Regions from separate parts of the Streptomyces sp. RK62 genome, predicted to be linked through region 2. Evidence: riboswitches for the same ligand, from Rfam matches in the RefSeq annotation. Region 2 holds a riboswitch; each other region holds the start of a gene.

Region 1 (3,807 bases), on a different contig from region 2:
CCCCGCGCTGATCGCGTTCGTCAAGGACACGCTGATCTACATCGTCATCGCGGTGGCGATCATCTACATCCCGATCAAGCTGGGCGGCTTCGACGAGATCTTCGCCAAGGCGAGCGAGGCGTACAGCCAGACCAACCCGGCCACGGGTGCCCCGCGCGGAGCGCTCACCCCGCCGGACGCGACCCAGTGGACGTACGCCACGCTGGCGCTTGGCTCCGCCCTCGCGCTGTTCATGTATCCGCACTCGATCACCGCGACGCTGTCCTCGCGCAGCCGTGAGGTGATCCGGCGCAACACCACGATCCTGCCGCTGTACTCCCTGATGCTGGGCCTGCTGGCGCTGCTCGGCTTCATGGCGATCGCGGCCGGCATCAAGGTGCAGAACGGCCAGCTGGCGATCCCACAGCTGTTCGAGAACATGTTCCCCGCCTGGTTCGCGGGCGTGGCCTTCGCGGCGATCGGCATCGGCGCGCTGGTGCCTGCGGCGATCATGTCCATCGCGGCGGCGAACCTGTTCACCCGCAACATCTACAAGGACTTCATCAAGCCCGACGCCACGCCCGCGCAGGAGACCAAGGTCTCCAAGATCGTGTCGCTGCTGGTGAAGGTGGGCGCGCTGGTCTTCGTCCTCACCATGGACAAGACGGTCGCCATCAACTTCCAGCTGCTGGGCGGCATCTGGATCCTGCAGACCTTCCCGGCCCTGGTGGGCGGTCTGTTCACCCGCTGGTTCCACCGCTGGGCCCTGCTGGCCGGCTGGGCGGTCGGCATGGTCTACGGCACGCTCGCCGCGTACGGGGTGGCGACCCCGGCGCAGAAGCACTTCGGCGGCTCCTCCAAGGAGATCCCGGGCATCGGTGAGATCGGCTACATCGGTCTGACGGCGTTCGTGCTCAACGTGCTGGTCACCGTCGTCCTGACCTTCGTCCTGCGGGCCGCGAAGGCCCCGGACGGCGTCGACGAGACGAAGCCGGAGGACTACACGGCGGACGCGGGCGACCCCGGCGTCCAGGTGGAGCTGCCGCCGGCCACGGCGGGCTCGTCCCACTGAACCACCGGTACACGGCGGGCCGTCGGAGAAATCCGGCGGCCCGCCGCCGTGTGCGTACGACAGACTCGGGTGCATGGACATCGTGATCCGGCAGGCGGAACCCGGGGAGTACGGCATCCTCGGGGAGATCACCGCACAGGCCTATCTCCGCGACGGCCTCCTCGACTTCGGCGAGGACGACTCCTATCTCCATGAGCTCAAGGACGTGGCGAAGCGCGCGGCGGCCGCCGAGGTGCTCGTGGCCGTCGAGCACGACCGCGTCCTCGGTGGCGTGACGTTCGTCTCGGGCAGCGGCCCGATGGCGGATCTGGCCGGGCCCGGCGAGGCGGAGATCCGGATGCTCGCCGTCGACCGGGCGGCCCGGGGACGCGGCGCCGGCGAGGCGCTCGTACGCGCCTGCCTGGACCGCGCCCGCGCCACGGAGGGCTGTGTGCGCGTGGTCCTCTCCTCCCAGCCCACCATGTACAGCGCCCACCGCATCTACGGGCGTCTGGGCTTCGTCCGCACCCCGGAACGGGACTGGAACCCCGTGCCGGAGCTCCTCGACCTCACGCTCGTCACCTATGAGTTGACGCTCTGACACCACCACGCCACAACATCTAGGGGTGGCGCGACGGGCGAGCACAAGATGTATGCTCATGCTCGCTGTCGCCGCAGGGGAATCCGGTGCGAATCCGGAACTGTCCCGCAACGGTGTACTTGTGCATGTTCCGTGCACATGGTCAGTCCGAGGACCTGCCGACAGTGCGTCCCGGCCACCCGGCCGGTGCGCCAGACGTCCGGGCCTCGTGGAATGGGCCGGTGGACGCGACGCCCCGTGCGCTCGTGAGCTGCCCCCTGCCCTCCGCAAGGCCCTGTGCCGAGCGAGGGAGAGCCTCACGTGACCATCGCGCCAGCCGAACCGGCCTCAGCGGCGGCCGAACCGGAGAACGACGGTCCCGGTGCCGCGCTGTTGCGGACCCTGACCGAGCTGACCGCCGACCTCCCCGACGCCGACCCCGGCCGGGTCGCCGCCGCCGCGCTGCGCGGCCGGTCCGCGCGGGCCGACGAGGCGGAGCTGCGCGAGCTCGCCACCGAGGCGGCGGCCGGTCTCATCTCCGAGGACCCGGCGTACAGCCGGCTGGCCGCGCGGCTGCTCACCCTCTCCATCGCCGCCGAGGCCGCCTCGCAGGGCGTCACGACCTTCACCGGGTCGGTCGCGACCGGGCACCGCGAGGGCCTGATCGCCGACCGGACCGCCGCTTTCGCGCGGACGCACGCGGACCGGCTCGACGCGCTCGTCGACCCCGCGGCCGACGACCGGTTCGGCTACTTCGGCCTGCGCACCCTCTACAGCCGCTATCTGCTGCGGCATCCGCACACCCGCAAGGTGATCGAGACGCCCCAGCACTTCCTGCTGCGGGTCGCCTCCGGTCTCGCCGCGGACGACACCTCCTCGGCGGTGGACGAGGTCGCCGCGCTGTACCGGCTGATGAGCCGCCTGGAGTACCTGCCGTCCTCCCCCACGCTCTTCAACTCCGGCACCCGGCACCCCCAGATGTCGTCCTGCTACCTCTTGGACTCCCCCAAGGACGAGCTGGACTCGATCTACGACCGCTACCACCAGGTCGCCCGGCTCTCCAAGCACGCCGGCGGCATCGGCCTGTCGTACTCCCGCATCCGCTCGCGGGGTTCGCTGATCCGGGGCACCAACGGGCACTCCAACGGCATCGTCCCGTTCCTGAAGACGCTGGACGCCTCCGTGGCGGCCGTGAACCAGGGCGGGCGGCGCAAGGGCGCGGCGGCGGTGTACCTGGAGACCTGGCACTCCGACATCGAGGAGTTCCTGGAGCTGCGGGACAACACCGGTGAGGACGCCCGCCGTACGCACAATCTGAACCTCGCGCACTGGGTGCCGGACGAGTTCATGCGCCGGGTGGAGGCCGACCGGCCGTGGAGCCTGTTCTCCCCCGCCGACGTGCCCGAGCTGGTCGACCTGTGGGGCGAGGAGTTCGACGCGGCCTACCGTGCGGCCGAGGCGAAGGGCCTCGCGCGCAAGACCCTCCCGGCCCGCGAGCTGTACGGCCGGATGATGCGCACCCTCGCGCAGACCGGCAACGGCTGGATGACCTTCAAGGACGCCGCCAACCGGACCGCCAACCAGACCGCCCTGCCCGGGCACGTGGTGCACTCCTCCAACCTGTGCACCGAGATCCTGGAGGTCACGGACGACGGGGAGACGGCGGTCTGCAACCTCGGCTCGGTCAACCTCGGCGCCTTCGTGCGCGACGGGGACATCGACTGGGAGCGCCTGGACGCCACGGTCCGCACGGCCGTCACGTTCCTCGACCGGGTCGTGGACATCAACTTCTACCCGACCGAGCAGGCCGGCCGCTCCAACGCCCGGTGGCGCCCGGTGGGCCTGGGTGCGATGGGTCTGCAGGACGTCTTCTTCCAGCTGCGGCTGCCCTTCGACTCGCCCGAGGCGAAGGCGCTGTCCACGCGGATCGCCGAGCGGATCATGCTCGCCGCGTACGAGGCGTCCGCCGACCTCGCCGAGCGCGAGGGCCCGGTGCCGGCCTGGGAGAAGACCCGCACCGCGCGGGGCGTGCTGCACCCCGACCACTACGCCGTGGAGCTGAACTGGCCCGAGCGCTGGGCCGCGCTGCGCGACCGCCTCGCCGTGACCGGCCTGCGCAACTCGCTGCTGCTGGCCATCGCGCCGACCGCCACGATCGCGTCGATCGCCGGTGTCTACGAGTGCATCGAGCCGCAGG
Region 2 (3,807 bases):
GGGCACGGAAGCTGGCCACGTCCAGCCCCATGGTGGTGGCCGCCTCCTCGCCGGCCAGCAGCAGGTTCAGGTTGCGGGCCTGCGCCAACAGGACGCCGACACCGAGCAGCAAGGCCGTGCTCGGCAGCCACAGCGTGCCCCAGTCGACCCCGCCGAGACCGCCGAGGGTCCAGGCGAGGACCGCGCGGGTCTCGTTGCCCCGGTCGGTGGTGAGCAACAACAGATCGAGGACCGCGGTGAGCATCGCGGCGATCGCCACGCCGGACAGCACGAGACGGGAGGAGGTGATGCGTCCGCCGGTGCGGGCGGTGGCGTACACGAGCAGCAGCGCCCCCAACGCCCCCACGAAGGCTGCCACCGGCAGGGAGACCGGACCGAAAAGGGTGACTCCGAACACGATGACGGAGACCGCGCCGAGGGACGCCCCCGAGGAGACGCCGAGCAGATACGGCTCGGCGAGCGGGTTGCGCACCAGCGCCTGAAGGGCGGTGCCGACCACCGCGAGGCCGGCGCCGGTGACCGCCCCGAGCAGCACCCGCGGCGCTCGCACGTCCACCACGATGGTCTCCCGGGCCCGCGACCAGTCCGGCTGCTGCCAGTCGGCACCCAGTGCGTGCGTCACGATGCCCCACACCTGGGCGGGTGGCACCTGGACGGAGCCGATCGCAAGTCCGGTGACGGCGGAGACGACGAGCAGGGCGGTGAGCACCAACAGTGTGACGGCCAGCCGGGTTCGGCCCTCTCCTGGCTCGGTGGTCCTCCGTCGTCGGACTCGCGTCTCGACGGACGTGACGGTGGTGGTCCGGGTCACCGGAAGCTCTCGGGGTGCAGTCCGCGGGCAAGATCGTCGACGGCGTACGCCGAGCGGATTCCCACCAGCGTGGCGGTCAGCGGCAGCACGACGAACCGCTTGTTCCTGACAGCGGGGACGTCGGCGAGTGCGGGCTGGGACAGCAGGAACCTCTTCTTCTGCTCAACGCTTCCGGCACCCGCGTAGTCGTAGACGGCGATGACCTCCGGTCTGCGCTCGATGACCTGCTCCCAGGAGACGTCGCCGAAGACGTCGTCGAGGTCGGCGAAGACGTTCTCGCCGCCGGCCAGCCGGATGAGCTCGGTGCCGAGGCTCTTGCCGCCCGCGGTGAAGGCGGCCTTGTCGCCGCTGTCGTAGACGAAGACGGGTACGTCGGGCTCGCCCTCGACCTTGCCGGCGGCCTTGCCGACGCGGCTCTTGAGGTCGGTGACCAGCTTGTCGGCCCGGTCCGTGACACCGAAGATCTTGCCGATGGTGCGGACCTCGTCGTAGGTGTCCTCCATCGTCACCTTCTTCTTGCCGCAGTACTCACGGTTGAGGTAGGTGTCGATGCCCGCGTCGGCGAACGCCGTGCGGGAGCGGCCCTCCTTCTCGGCGAAGGCGCTGCCGTAGCCGCCGTAGACGAAGTCGGGTTCGGCATCCAGGACCTTCTCGAACGACGGTTCCTTCCGCGCCAGTTCGGGAACCGCCTCGTAGTCCTCCTTCAGCTCGGGCAGCACCGCGGAGTCGGGGAAGGCCGTGCCGACCATACGATCCTTCAGGCCGAGGGCGAGCATGAGTTCCGCCGGGTGCTGATGGATGGTGACCACCCGCGACGGCGGCCTGTCGTACGTCGTCCTCACACCGCAGTTGTCGACGGTGACCGGGAAACCCGCGGGCACGGCCGCGGTGGCCTTCGCGTCCCCGCCGCTCTCGTCGGCCGCACCGCAGTTCGTGGTCAGCAACACTGACGACAGAGCCACGGCAGCTGCCGTGGCACGAAGGAACCCGCGCGTGCGGGCAGGGCTGAACAGCTGGGACACGTGAAGCCTCCTGGAGTCCGCGCTCCTCGGATCGGGCCCGCGACGGACCAGTGTCCTGACTCCCGGATCGACGCTTCCTCCGCCTTCCCGCGCGGCGCGCAGTGGCGTGTCGGAGGGGCGCTCCCCGGTCACAGTGGCGGGACCGTGCCGGATTCGCACCGGCTTCCTGTCTCCCGTCGCGGCGATGACCAGGTGATCCTACGATTCCCCGTGTCATCGGCAAAAGGCCGAGGGGTTCCGGCCGCACGCACCACGCCTCCTCGACGCTCCGTGGACGGCCCACTTGCCTGCTGGGTCCGCCCAAGGAGCGAGCGCCGTGCTGATCACTCGTGACCGCGCTCGGGTGACTGCCTGTCAGGCGGTCTGGCCTCGTATCCTTGTGGCCTTATGCCGGGAGCTGTGGGGAGCGGGTGCCGGCAGGAATGCGCAGGGCGAGGATGGCCATGTCGTCCTGGCCGTCGCTCGGGTGGTGATCGGCCAGGACCTGCACGAGTTCGTGCAGCGGCCGGGTGGCATGGGTGGCGGCGAGGTCGGCGAGCGCGGTCAGGCCCACATCGATGGAGTGGGCTGGATGTTCGATGAGGCCGTCGGTGAAGAAGAGGAGGATCGAGCCCGCGGGCAGGGAGCGAGTGTGGTCGGGGCGGTGTTCACCGGTGCTCACCCCGAGCGGCAGGCCGGGCTCGGCGTGCAGGTACTCCGTTTCCAGGTCAGGGCTGATCAGCAGGGGAGGAAAGTGCCCGGCCGTGCTCCATCGCAGTACCCACCCGGACGGATCGGGTTCGATGCGGGCCAGGCAGGCTGTGGTGACCGGGACCTCCGCAGTGGCATGCAGAGTGCGGTCCAGTTGGGCGAGGATCTCGCTGGGCGGAGTACGGCGGTCGTACAGCAGCGCCCGGAGCATGCTGTGGGTCTGCGCCATGGCGGCCGCCGCGTACAGGTCGTGGCCGCCTACGTCACCGATCATGATGCCGACCGCCTCGTCAGGCAGCACGATGGCGTCGTACCAGTCCCCGCCGAGCCGGTTGGGTTCATCGGCCGGCCGGTAGACGGTGGCGGCGGTGAAGGGGCTCAGATCGGGCAACGTGGGCAGCAGCAGACGCTGGAAGGTCTCCGCGCTGTCACGGACCTGTCCGAAAAGGCGGGCGTTCTCGATCGCGATACCGGCGGCGCTGGCGAGGGCGACCACCACGTCCTCGTCATCGGGGCCGAAAGGACGGCCGTCGAGACGTTCGGACAGGTAGAGATCGCCGTAGATCTCGCCGCGGACGCTGATCGCCACTCCCAGCAGGGTGCGCATGGGCGGATGACCGGGCGGGAAGCCGGCGGAGGCGGGATGCGAAGGGATGTCGTCGACGCGGAGTGGTTCGGGATTGTGGATGAGATGCCCGAGCACGCCCCGACCGTGGGGGAACGCCACCCCGCCCAGATCGGCGCGTTCCGTCTCAGTCAGCCCCGCCGTGATGAAGGCCTTGAGATACTCGCCGGACTCGTGCAGCACCCCCAGGGCGCCGTAGCGTGCGCCGACCAGTTCCATCGCGGTGGTGACGATGCGCCGCAGCACGGCCGAGAGATCCAGTTCCCCGCTGATGGCCAGCACCGCGCCCAGCAGACCCTGCAGCCGGTCCTTGGCGTCGGCCAGGGCTTGTAACTGCGCACCGATCTCGTCCAGCTCGGTGTCCAGCTGCAGCCGCAGGTCAGGAACCTTCGGCTGCTCGGTCCGCCCGGGCTGGTCCTGGTCACTCAACGCGCGTGCCTCTGGATCGTGTGATGTGCGGTCAGTGGGAGTCGGGTCCACCTATATACCTAGCCGCCTACGAACGGGAGGCGGCCAACGGCGCAAGCTTTGCCCCGTTTCGTTCATCCGCAAACAGGCCATGTGCCCGGCTACGTGTGCGTGGACCAGGCAGGGATGGCATAGACGGAAGCCGTGTCACTTCGGGCGGAAGCCGTGGCAACGTCTTCGTGCCCAGCTCG
Region 3 (3,807 bases), on a different contig from region 2:
GGAAGTGCCGGGCGCCGGCACGAAGCGGCGGCCCGCGGCGGCCGCCACCTCCCGCAGGAAGGCACGCCGGAAGCCGTCCGACTCCAGCGAGCCGTGCCAGTGCGTGCCCCAGGTCTGCCCGACCCGGCAGCCGTCCAGGAAGGGTTCCCCCGCCAGGACCTCGGCGACGCCGTGGTGGATCTCGTAGCCCTCGACGGGTTCGCCGAGCGCTTCGCCGACGGGCCGGGTCAGGGTCTTCTCGCGGGCGAACCGCACCCGCACGGGCAGCACACCGAGGCCGTCGACATGGCCGGCGCGGCTCTCGACGTCGTCCTCGATGTGCTCGCCGAGGACCTGGAAGCCGCCGCAGATCCCGAGGATCGGCCGGCCCTCCGCGGCCCGTCGGACCAGAGCCGCCGCCAGCCCCCGCTCGCGCAGCCAGCGCAGCGCCTTCACGGTGCCGCGGGTGCCGGGCACGACCACCAGATCGGCGTCGGCCAGCTCCTCCGGCCGGTCCACGAACCGCACGATCACGCCCGGTTCGGCGGCGAGGGCGTCGACGTCGGTGAAGTTGGACATCAGCGGCACCGCGCACACGGCGACCCGCAGCACGTCCTCGCCGACCGGGGCGGCCACCTCGGACTCGCGCACCGCCCCGCGCAGCGACACCCGCAGGCCGTCCTCCTCGTCGATGCCGAGGCCGTGCTGGAAGGGCAGCACGCCGTACGTCCGCCGGCCGGTGAGGCCGTGCAGCATGTCCAGGCCCGGTTCCAGCAGCGAGACGTCCCCGCGGAACTTGTTGACGAGGAACCCGGCGACCAGCTCCTGGTCCTCGGGCGCCAGCAGTGCCACGGTCCCGAAGAACGAGGCGAAGACACCGCCGCGGTCGATGTCGCCGACGACCAGCACGGGCAGGCCCGCGCCGCGCGCGATCCCCATGTTCACGATGTCGGTGCGGCGCAGGTTGATCTCGGCCGGGGAGCCCGCGCCCTCGCAGATCACCGCGTCGTACGCGCCCCGCAGTTCGGCGAGCGAGTCGAGCACGGTGCCGAGCAACTGTTCCTGCCTGCCGCCGTGGTAGCCGCGGGCGCTCATCTCGCCGACCGGCCGGCCGAGCAGCACGACCTGGCTGCTGCGGTCGCCGCCGGGCTTGAGCAGCACGGGGTTCATCAGCGCGGTCGGCTCCACCCGGCAGGCCTGGGCCTGCATGGCCTGCGCGCGCCCGATCTCCGCGCCCTCGCGGGTCACGAACGAGTTCAGCGACATGTTCTGCGCCTTGAAGGGCGCCACCTTCACGCCCTGCCGCACCAGCCACCGGCAGATCCCGGCGGTGACGACGCTCTTGCCGGCGTCGGAGGTGGTGCCGGCGACCAGGAGTCCACCGTTCACGAGGTCCGTCCTCTCGTCCCGCGCCGGCGCCCCAGCAGCAGCCGGGCGCCGGCGCACACGCCCAGCGCGAGCACGCCCACCCGCTGCGAGAGCCGGACGGCCCGCTCGATGTCCCCGACCTCGACGGCCCGTCCGGCGGCGCCGTTGAGCACGGGCCGGTGCTCCACTCGGCCGCCGTACGACAGCGTCCCGCCCAGCCGCACGCCGAGCGCCCCCGCGAACGAGGCCTCCACGGGGCCCGCGTTGGGGCTCGGATGACGGTGGGCGTCGGCCCGCCAGGCCCGTACGGCGCCCCGGGGGTCGCCCCCGGCGACGGCGGCCAGCGCGGCGGTCAGCCGGGCGCCCGGCCAGCCGGCGACGTCGTCGAGGCGCGCCGAGGCCCAGCCGTAGCGGCGGTACCTGGGGGAGCGGTGCCCGACCATGGCGTCGAGGGTGTTGACGGCCCGGAAGCCCGCGAGGCCCGGCACCCCGGCGACGGCTCCCCACACCAGGGCGCCGACCACGGCGTCCGAGGTGTTCTCGGCGACGGACTCCACGACGGCCCGCGCGATCCCGTCGGCGTCCAGCGCCTGCGGGTCCCGTCCGCACAAATGCGGCAGCCGCGCCCTGGCCGCCTCGACGTCCCCGGCCTCCAGGGCGCGCCCGATCGTCCGGGCCTCCCGGGCGAGTGACGTACCGCCGACGACGGCCCAGGTGACGGCGCCGGTCAGGGCGACGGAGGCGGCGGGGGAGGGGCGCACGGCGCGTGCGGCGAGCCCGGCGGCCGCCACGGCGCCACCGGCGCACACGGCGGTGTGCAGCAGACCCCAGGCGCGGTCGTCGCGCCACAACACCCGTTCCACGGCGCCCGCGGCACGTCCGAACGCGGCGACCGGATGCCCCCGGCGTGGATCGCCGAGCAGCAGGTCACCGAGGAGTCCGGCGGCGGCGCCGTACGCGAAGACGCGTTCGGCACGCACGGGGTTCAGCCGGTGGTGGCGTCGGACAGGGGTCCGGTACTGCGTGACGATCGGCAGGCGAGCATCGCGTGATGTCCTCACTCAGGGTGTCCACGCCCTGGTTCGACGAGACCGGCGGCGAGAGTTCCTGGCTCCCGGGGGTATCTACCCCGGTGACAGTGGCGGGACCGCGCCGGATTCGCACCGGCTTCCTCTTCTGCCGCCGTAGATGGCTCCGGAAGTCCACCACGGGTCGCGACGACCGTCAACTTGCCTGTGACCTGCGACGGGAGAGTGTGCGCAGGCCCACACACACCGAAGGTGCGCGACGGAGTTCCGTCACGCACCTCAGGAGTCGAAGGCCGTACGTCAGGCCACGATGAGATAGATGCCGTAGGCCACGGCCGCCGTGCAGGCGGCGAAGCACGCGTAGGCGCCGGTGACCGCGAGCGCGGCCGAGCCGCCCTGGGCGACCGCCCGTTCGCGGCGCGAGAGACCCGCGATGCCGAGGGTGAACAGGCCCACGAGGGCCACCGTGACCACGAGACTGACACCGAAGACGGAGCCGAGAGCCGCCCAGTCGATCTTCATACTGCTGCTTCCTTGGGTTGCCGGGAGGAGTGACCGGGAGTCAGACGCCGAGCTTGGTGGGCTTGGGTCCGGTGGCCGGAGCCGGGACGGTGACCGCGAGGTCCTCGGTCACCGTGCCCGTGGGAGGCGGGGTCACGGCGGCCATGGCGGTGGTCACCACACCGGCCGGCTCTTCGTCGGCGTTGACGTTGGTGTGGTCGACGACCTCGCGGCGGGAGATCTTCCAGATCGCGAAACTGGAGGCGACCAGGAAGACCGCGACGACGGCGGTGCCCCAGCTGCCGAGGCCGGTCACGTACTCGGCGAGCGCGGCGACCAGCGCGGCGGCCGGCAGCGTCAGGCCCCAGGCGACGAACATCCGGGTGGCCGTGGACCAGCGGACCACACCGCCCTTGCGGCCGAGGCCCGCGCCCATCACGGCGCCGGACACGGAGTGCGTGGTGGACAGCGAGAAGCCGAGGTGCGAGGAGGCCAGGATGACCGTCGCGGCGCTGGTCTGGGCGGCGAAGCCCTGCTGCGGCTGGAGGTCGGTCAGGCCCTTGCCCATGGTGCGGATGATGCGCCAGCCGCCGAGGTAGGTGCCGAGCGCGATGGCCAGACCGGCGGAGAGGATGACCCAGGTGGGCGGGTCCGAGTCGGGGGCGAGGGCGCCGCCCGCGACCAGGGCGAGGGTGATGATGCCCATGGTCTTCTGCGCGTCGTTGGTGCCGTGGGCGAGCGAGACGAGGCCCGCGGAGGCGATCTGGCCGGCGCGGTAGCCCTTCTTCGCGGCCTCGCCGTCGGCCTTCCGGCCGAGCCGGTAGGTGAGCCGCGTGGCCAGCAGGGCCGCGACGCCCGCGACGATCGGGGCGGCGATGGCCGGGAGCAGGACCTTGGTGACGAGCACGTCGCCGTGGACGGCGCCGACGCC
Region 4 (3,807 bases), on a different contig from region 2:
ACTCCCAGCCCGCGTGCGCCAGTTCGTCGGTGAGCCGCTCCACGTACCAGGAGCCGCCCGCCGGGTCGATGACCCGCGCGAGGTGGGACTCCTCGATGAGGATGGTCGAGGTGTTGCGGGCGATGCGCCGCGCGAACGCGTCGGGCAGGCCCAGCGCGTGGTCGAAGGGCAGCACCGTCACCGAGTCGGCGCCGCCGACACCGGCCGCGAGCGTGGCGACCGTGGTGCGCAGCATGTTCACCCACGGGTCGCGGCGGGTCATCATCACCGGCGAGGTCACGGCATGCTGGACCTGGGCGCTCGGCGCCCCGGACACCTCGGTCACCCGGGCCCACAGACGGCGGGCCGCCCGCAGCTTGGCGATGGTCAGGAACTGGTCGGCGGTGGCCGCGTAACGGAACTCCAGCTGCCCGGCGGCCTCTTCGACCGTCAGCCCGGCCTCGGTCAGCTCCCGCAGATACGCCACACCGGTGGCCAGCGCGGCGCCGAGCTCCTGCGCGGCCGAGCCGCCGGCCTCGTGGTACGGCAGCGCGTCCACGGTCAGGGCCCTGAGCCCGGGGTACTCCTCGGCGCACCGCCTGGCCGGCGCGGCGGCCGGCGCGAACGGCAGGGGCGTACCCGTGCGGGCCTCGTGGCCGAGCGGGTCGAAGCCGAGGTTGCCGCGTGCCGCGTCCTTGGCGACGTCGCGCTCCTCGTACAGGGCGAGCAGCGCCAGTGCGGCGGCCTCCGACTCGGCGCCCGCGTCCAGGACGACCGGGGCGAGGTCGAGGTAGACGCCGTCGAGGGCGCTGCGGAGGGAGGACACCGGGATACCGGCCTCGCCGAGGACCAGCCAGAGCGAGGTGACGCCGTTCTCCAGGTCCGCCAGCACCACGCCGTCCGCGGCCGTGGTGTGCCGCTGCCGTACGTCCCAGCCGCCGGCGGTGTTGCCCTCGGGGCGACCACCCCGCACATAGGGGGCGAAGCCGGGCAGGCCGGGGTCGGGCGCGGCGTCACGCGCGGTGTACAGCGGGCGGGAGCGCATCCCGTCCTCGAGTGGGGTGGACAGGGCGTCCTCGGCAGCCGTCCCCGACACGTCCTTGCCCGCCTTGCGCAGCACACCTTCCACCAGGTGTCGCCACTGCTCATGGGTTGCGTCAGGGAACTCGGCGGCCAGCGAGAGCCCGTCGTCAGGCAGGACCGTCATGCTCGGATGCTAGGTCAGATGGTCAAAGGAGCAGCAGGGGGCATGGCTGTGACCTTGCCCTCTTCCAGATTGTGACCTGGGTCTCGGGGCCTCGGCGGTGCCCGCGCGGACCCGCTGAACGACTGGCTCCGGGCCCTGACTTGATAGCCTCGCGGGGCTGGTCGCGCCCCTTTCCGGGGCCAGGGAATCCGGTGCGAATCCGGAACTGACGCGCAGCGGTGAGGGGGACGGGCGGGGCAGGCACGCCACTGGGAGACCGGGAAGGCGCCCCGCCGGGACGAACCCGAGTCCGAAGACCTGCCGGCACCTCCGCGCCTCCGGGCGGGGAGGTCATCCGCAGGCCGGCTCCGCGTACGAGCCCCGACCCTTGAGGCGTGTATGTCCGTCCTTCCACCCCAGCCGTCGTCCGAGCCCCCGCGTACCCCGTCCACGCCCTGCCGGGTCGTGCTCTGCCGGGACTGCTGCTGCGGCAGTCCGAAGGTGACCGGTGTCGACCACGCGGGTCAGGCCGCCCGGCTGAAGGAGAGCGTCCCGGTGCGTGTCTCGGACTGCCTGGACGTCTGCGACCACGCCAACGTGGTCGTCGTCCAGCCCTCCGCCGCGGCGCGCGCGGCGGGCGCCCGGCCGGTCTGGCTCGGGCTCGTCAACGACCCCGACGCCACCGAGGACGTCATCGCCTGGGTGCGGGCCGGCGGGCCCGGAGTTGCTCCCTGCCCGGAGATCCTGGCCTTTCACACCATCCCGGCGCCCTCGTCGCGGGCGTCGGGGAAGGGCTGAACCGACCGCCCGTAGCCGCGCCCTGCGTGCCCGCCATGGGCGCCCGACCTCTCCACACCTTCACGCCACCCTCGCTCCACACCCCCCATGAACGGTTGAACATCGAACAGGCGGTCACGGAAGATCGGACGGACCCGTCCGGCCCCGACCGCGAGGTGACGCCCGCCATGTTCACCACCCGTCCCACCCTCCAGGGCACCTTCGGCATGGTGTCCTCCACGCACTGGCTCGCCTCGCAGTCCGCGATGGCGGTGCTGGAGCGCGGCGGCAACGCCTACGACGCCGCCGTGGCGGGCGCGTTCGTGCTCCACGTCGTCGAACCGCATCTCAACGGCCCCGCCGGCGAGGTGCCCATCCTCCTCGCCCCGGCGGGCGGCGAGGTGCGGGTGCTGTGCGGCCAGGGCGTCGCCCCCGCGGGCGCCACCGTCGCCCACTACCGCGGCCTCGGCCTGGACCTCGTCCCCGGCACCGGACCGCTGGCCGCCGCCGTGCCCGGCGCCTTCGACGCCTGGATGGTGCTGCTGCGCGACCACGGCACCCTGGCGCCCGCCGACGTCCTCGCGTACGCCGTCCACTACGCCGAACACGGGCACGCGCCCGTGGAGCGGGTCGGCGAGACCGTGGAGACCGTGCGCGAGCTGTTCGAGACGGAGTGGACCTCCTCCGCCGAGGTGTATCTGCCGGACGGCGAGCCGCCCCGCCCCGGCGCCCTCTTCCGCAACCCGGCCCTCGCCGCCACCTGGAAGCGCCTGCTGGACGAGATCTCCGGCGCAGGTGACCGCGTCGCGCAGATCGAGGCCGCGCGCGCGGTGTGGCGTACCGGGTTCATCGCCGAGGCGCTCGTCCGGCAGGCGCAGCGGCCCACCCTCGACACCAGCGGCGAGCGGCACACCGGCACCCTCACCGCCGCCGACCTCGCCGGCTGGTCCGCGACCTACGAGGCGCCCGCGACGTACGACTGGAACGGCTGGACCCTGTGCAAGGCGGGGCCCTGGAGCCAGGGCCCGGTGCTCCTCCAGCAGCTCGCCCTGCTCCCGGACGACCTGCCGCCGTACGGGTCCGCCGACTACGTCCACCTGCTCGTCGAGGGCTGCAAGCTGGCCATGGCCGACCGGGAGGCCTGGTACGGCGACGCCGCCGAGGTGCCGCTCGACGACCTGCTCTCCGACGCGTACAACGCCGAGCGGCGCCGGCTGGTGGGCGAGGCCGCCTCCTTCGAGCTGCGGCCCGGCAGCCCCGGCGGGCGCGTGCCCCGGCTGGGCGCCCACGCGCGCGGGGAGGCCGCCGCGCCCGGTTCCGTCGCGCCGGGCGCCGGGGAGCCGACGGTCGCCAAGTCGCCCGTGTCCCCGGTGCCGGCCGAGCCCGAGGTCGCCGCGGACGGGCTCACCCGGGGCGACACCTGCCACCTCGACATCGTCGACCGGTGGGGCAACATGATCGCGGCCACCCCGAGCGGCGGCTGGCTCCAGTCCAACCCCGTCGTGCCCGAACTAGGCTTCCCGCTCGGCACCCGACTGCAGATGACCTGGCTGGAGGAGGGCCTGCCGAACTCCCTGACCCCCGGCCGGCGCCCGCGCACCACGCTCACCCCCAGCATCGCGCTGCGCGACGGCGTGCCCGTCCTCGCCTTCGGCACCCCCGGCGGGGATCAGCAGGACCAGTGGCAGCTGCACTTCTTCCTCGCGGTCGCGCTGCGCGGGCAGGTCCGCGGCGGCCTCGACCTGCAGGGCGCGATCGACGCCCCGAACTGGCACAACGACAGCTTTCCCGGCTCCTTCTACCCGCGTGGGACACGGCCCGGGAGCGTCACCGTGGAGGGCCGCACCGACCCCGCGGTGATCGAC

What was found. A riboswitch is a leader RNA that binds a small molecule or an ion and turns the genes downstream of it on or off. The one in region 2 is predicted to bind cobalamin.
Region 1: another riboswitch for cobalamin. It lies ahead of KBY32_RS04195 (ribonucleoside-diphosphate reductase subunit alpha); the one in region 2 lies ahead of KBY32_RS13530 (ABC transporter substrate-binding protein).
Region 3: another riboswitch for cobalamin. It lies ahead of KBY32_RS30255 (cobalamin biosynthesis protein); the one in region 2 lies ahead of KBY32_RS13530 (ABC transporter substrate-binding protein).
Region 4: another riboswitch for cobalamin. It lies ahead of KBY32_RS19575 ((2Fe-2S) ferredoxin domain-containing protein); the one in region 2 lies ahead of KBY32_RS13530 (ABC transporter substrate-binding protein).

What each region holds. Positions count from the first base shown of each region.
Region 1 covers NZ_JAGPYD010000002.1:96,778-100,584, reverse strand. Annotated here, with positions in the region: gene mctP (monocarboxylate uptake permease MctP) at 1-1,051, shown strand, start outside; gene KBY32_RS04200 (GNAT family N-acetyltransferase) at 1,125-1,631, shown strand; cobalamin riboswitch at 1,677-1,809, shown strand; gene KBY32_RS04195 (ribonucleoside-diphosphate reductase subunit alpha) at 1,932-3,807, shown strand, end outside.
Region 2 covers NZ_JAGPYD010000006.1:188,120-191,926, reverse strand. Annotated here, with positions in the region: gene KBY32_RS13535 (iron ABC transporter permease) at 1-811, opposite strand, end outside; gene KBY32_RS13530 (ABC transporter substrate-binding protein) at 808-1,833, opposite strand; cobalamin riboswitch at 1,882-2,003, opposite strand; gene KBY32_RS13525 (PP2C family protein-serine/threonine phosphatase) at 2,219-3,577, opposite strand.
Region 3 covers NZ_JAGPYD010000018.1:60,756-64,562, forward strand. Annotated here, with positions in the region: gene KBY32_RS30250 (cobyric acid synthase) at 1-1,368, opposite strand, end outside; gene KBY32_RS30255 (cobalamin biosynthesis protein) at 1,365-2,327, opposite strand; cobalamin riboswitch at 2,428-2,580, opposite strand; gene KBY32_RS30260 (hypothetical protein) at 2,676-2,897, opposite strand; gene KBY32_RS30265 (inorganic phosphate transporter) at 2,938-3,807, opposite strand, start outside.
Region 4 covers NZ_JAGPYD010000009.1:306,601-310,407, forward strand. Annotated here, with positions in the region: gene KBY32_RS19570 (methylmalonyl-CoA mutase family protein) at 1-1,186, opposite strand, end outside; cobalamin riboswitch at 1,328-1,506, shown strand; gene KBY32_RS19575 ((2Fe-2S) ferredoxin domain-containing protein) at 1,565-1,963, shown strand; gene KBY32_RS19580 (gamma-glutamyltransferase family protein) at 2,131-3,807, shown strand, end outside.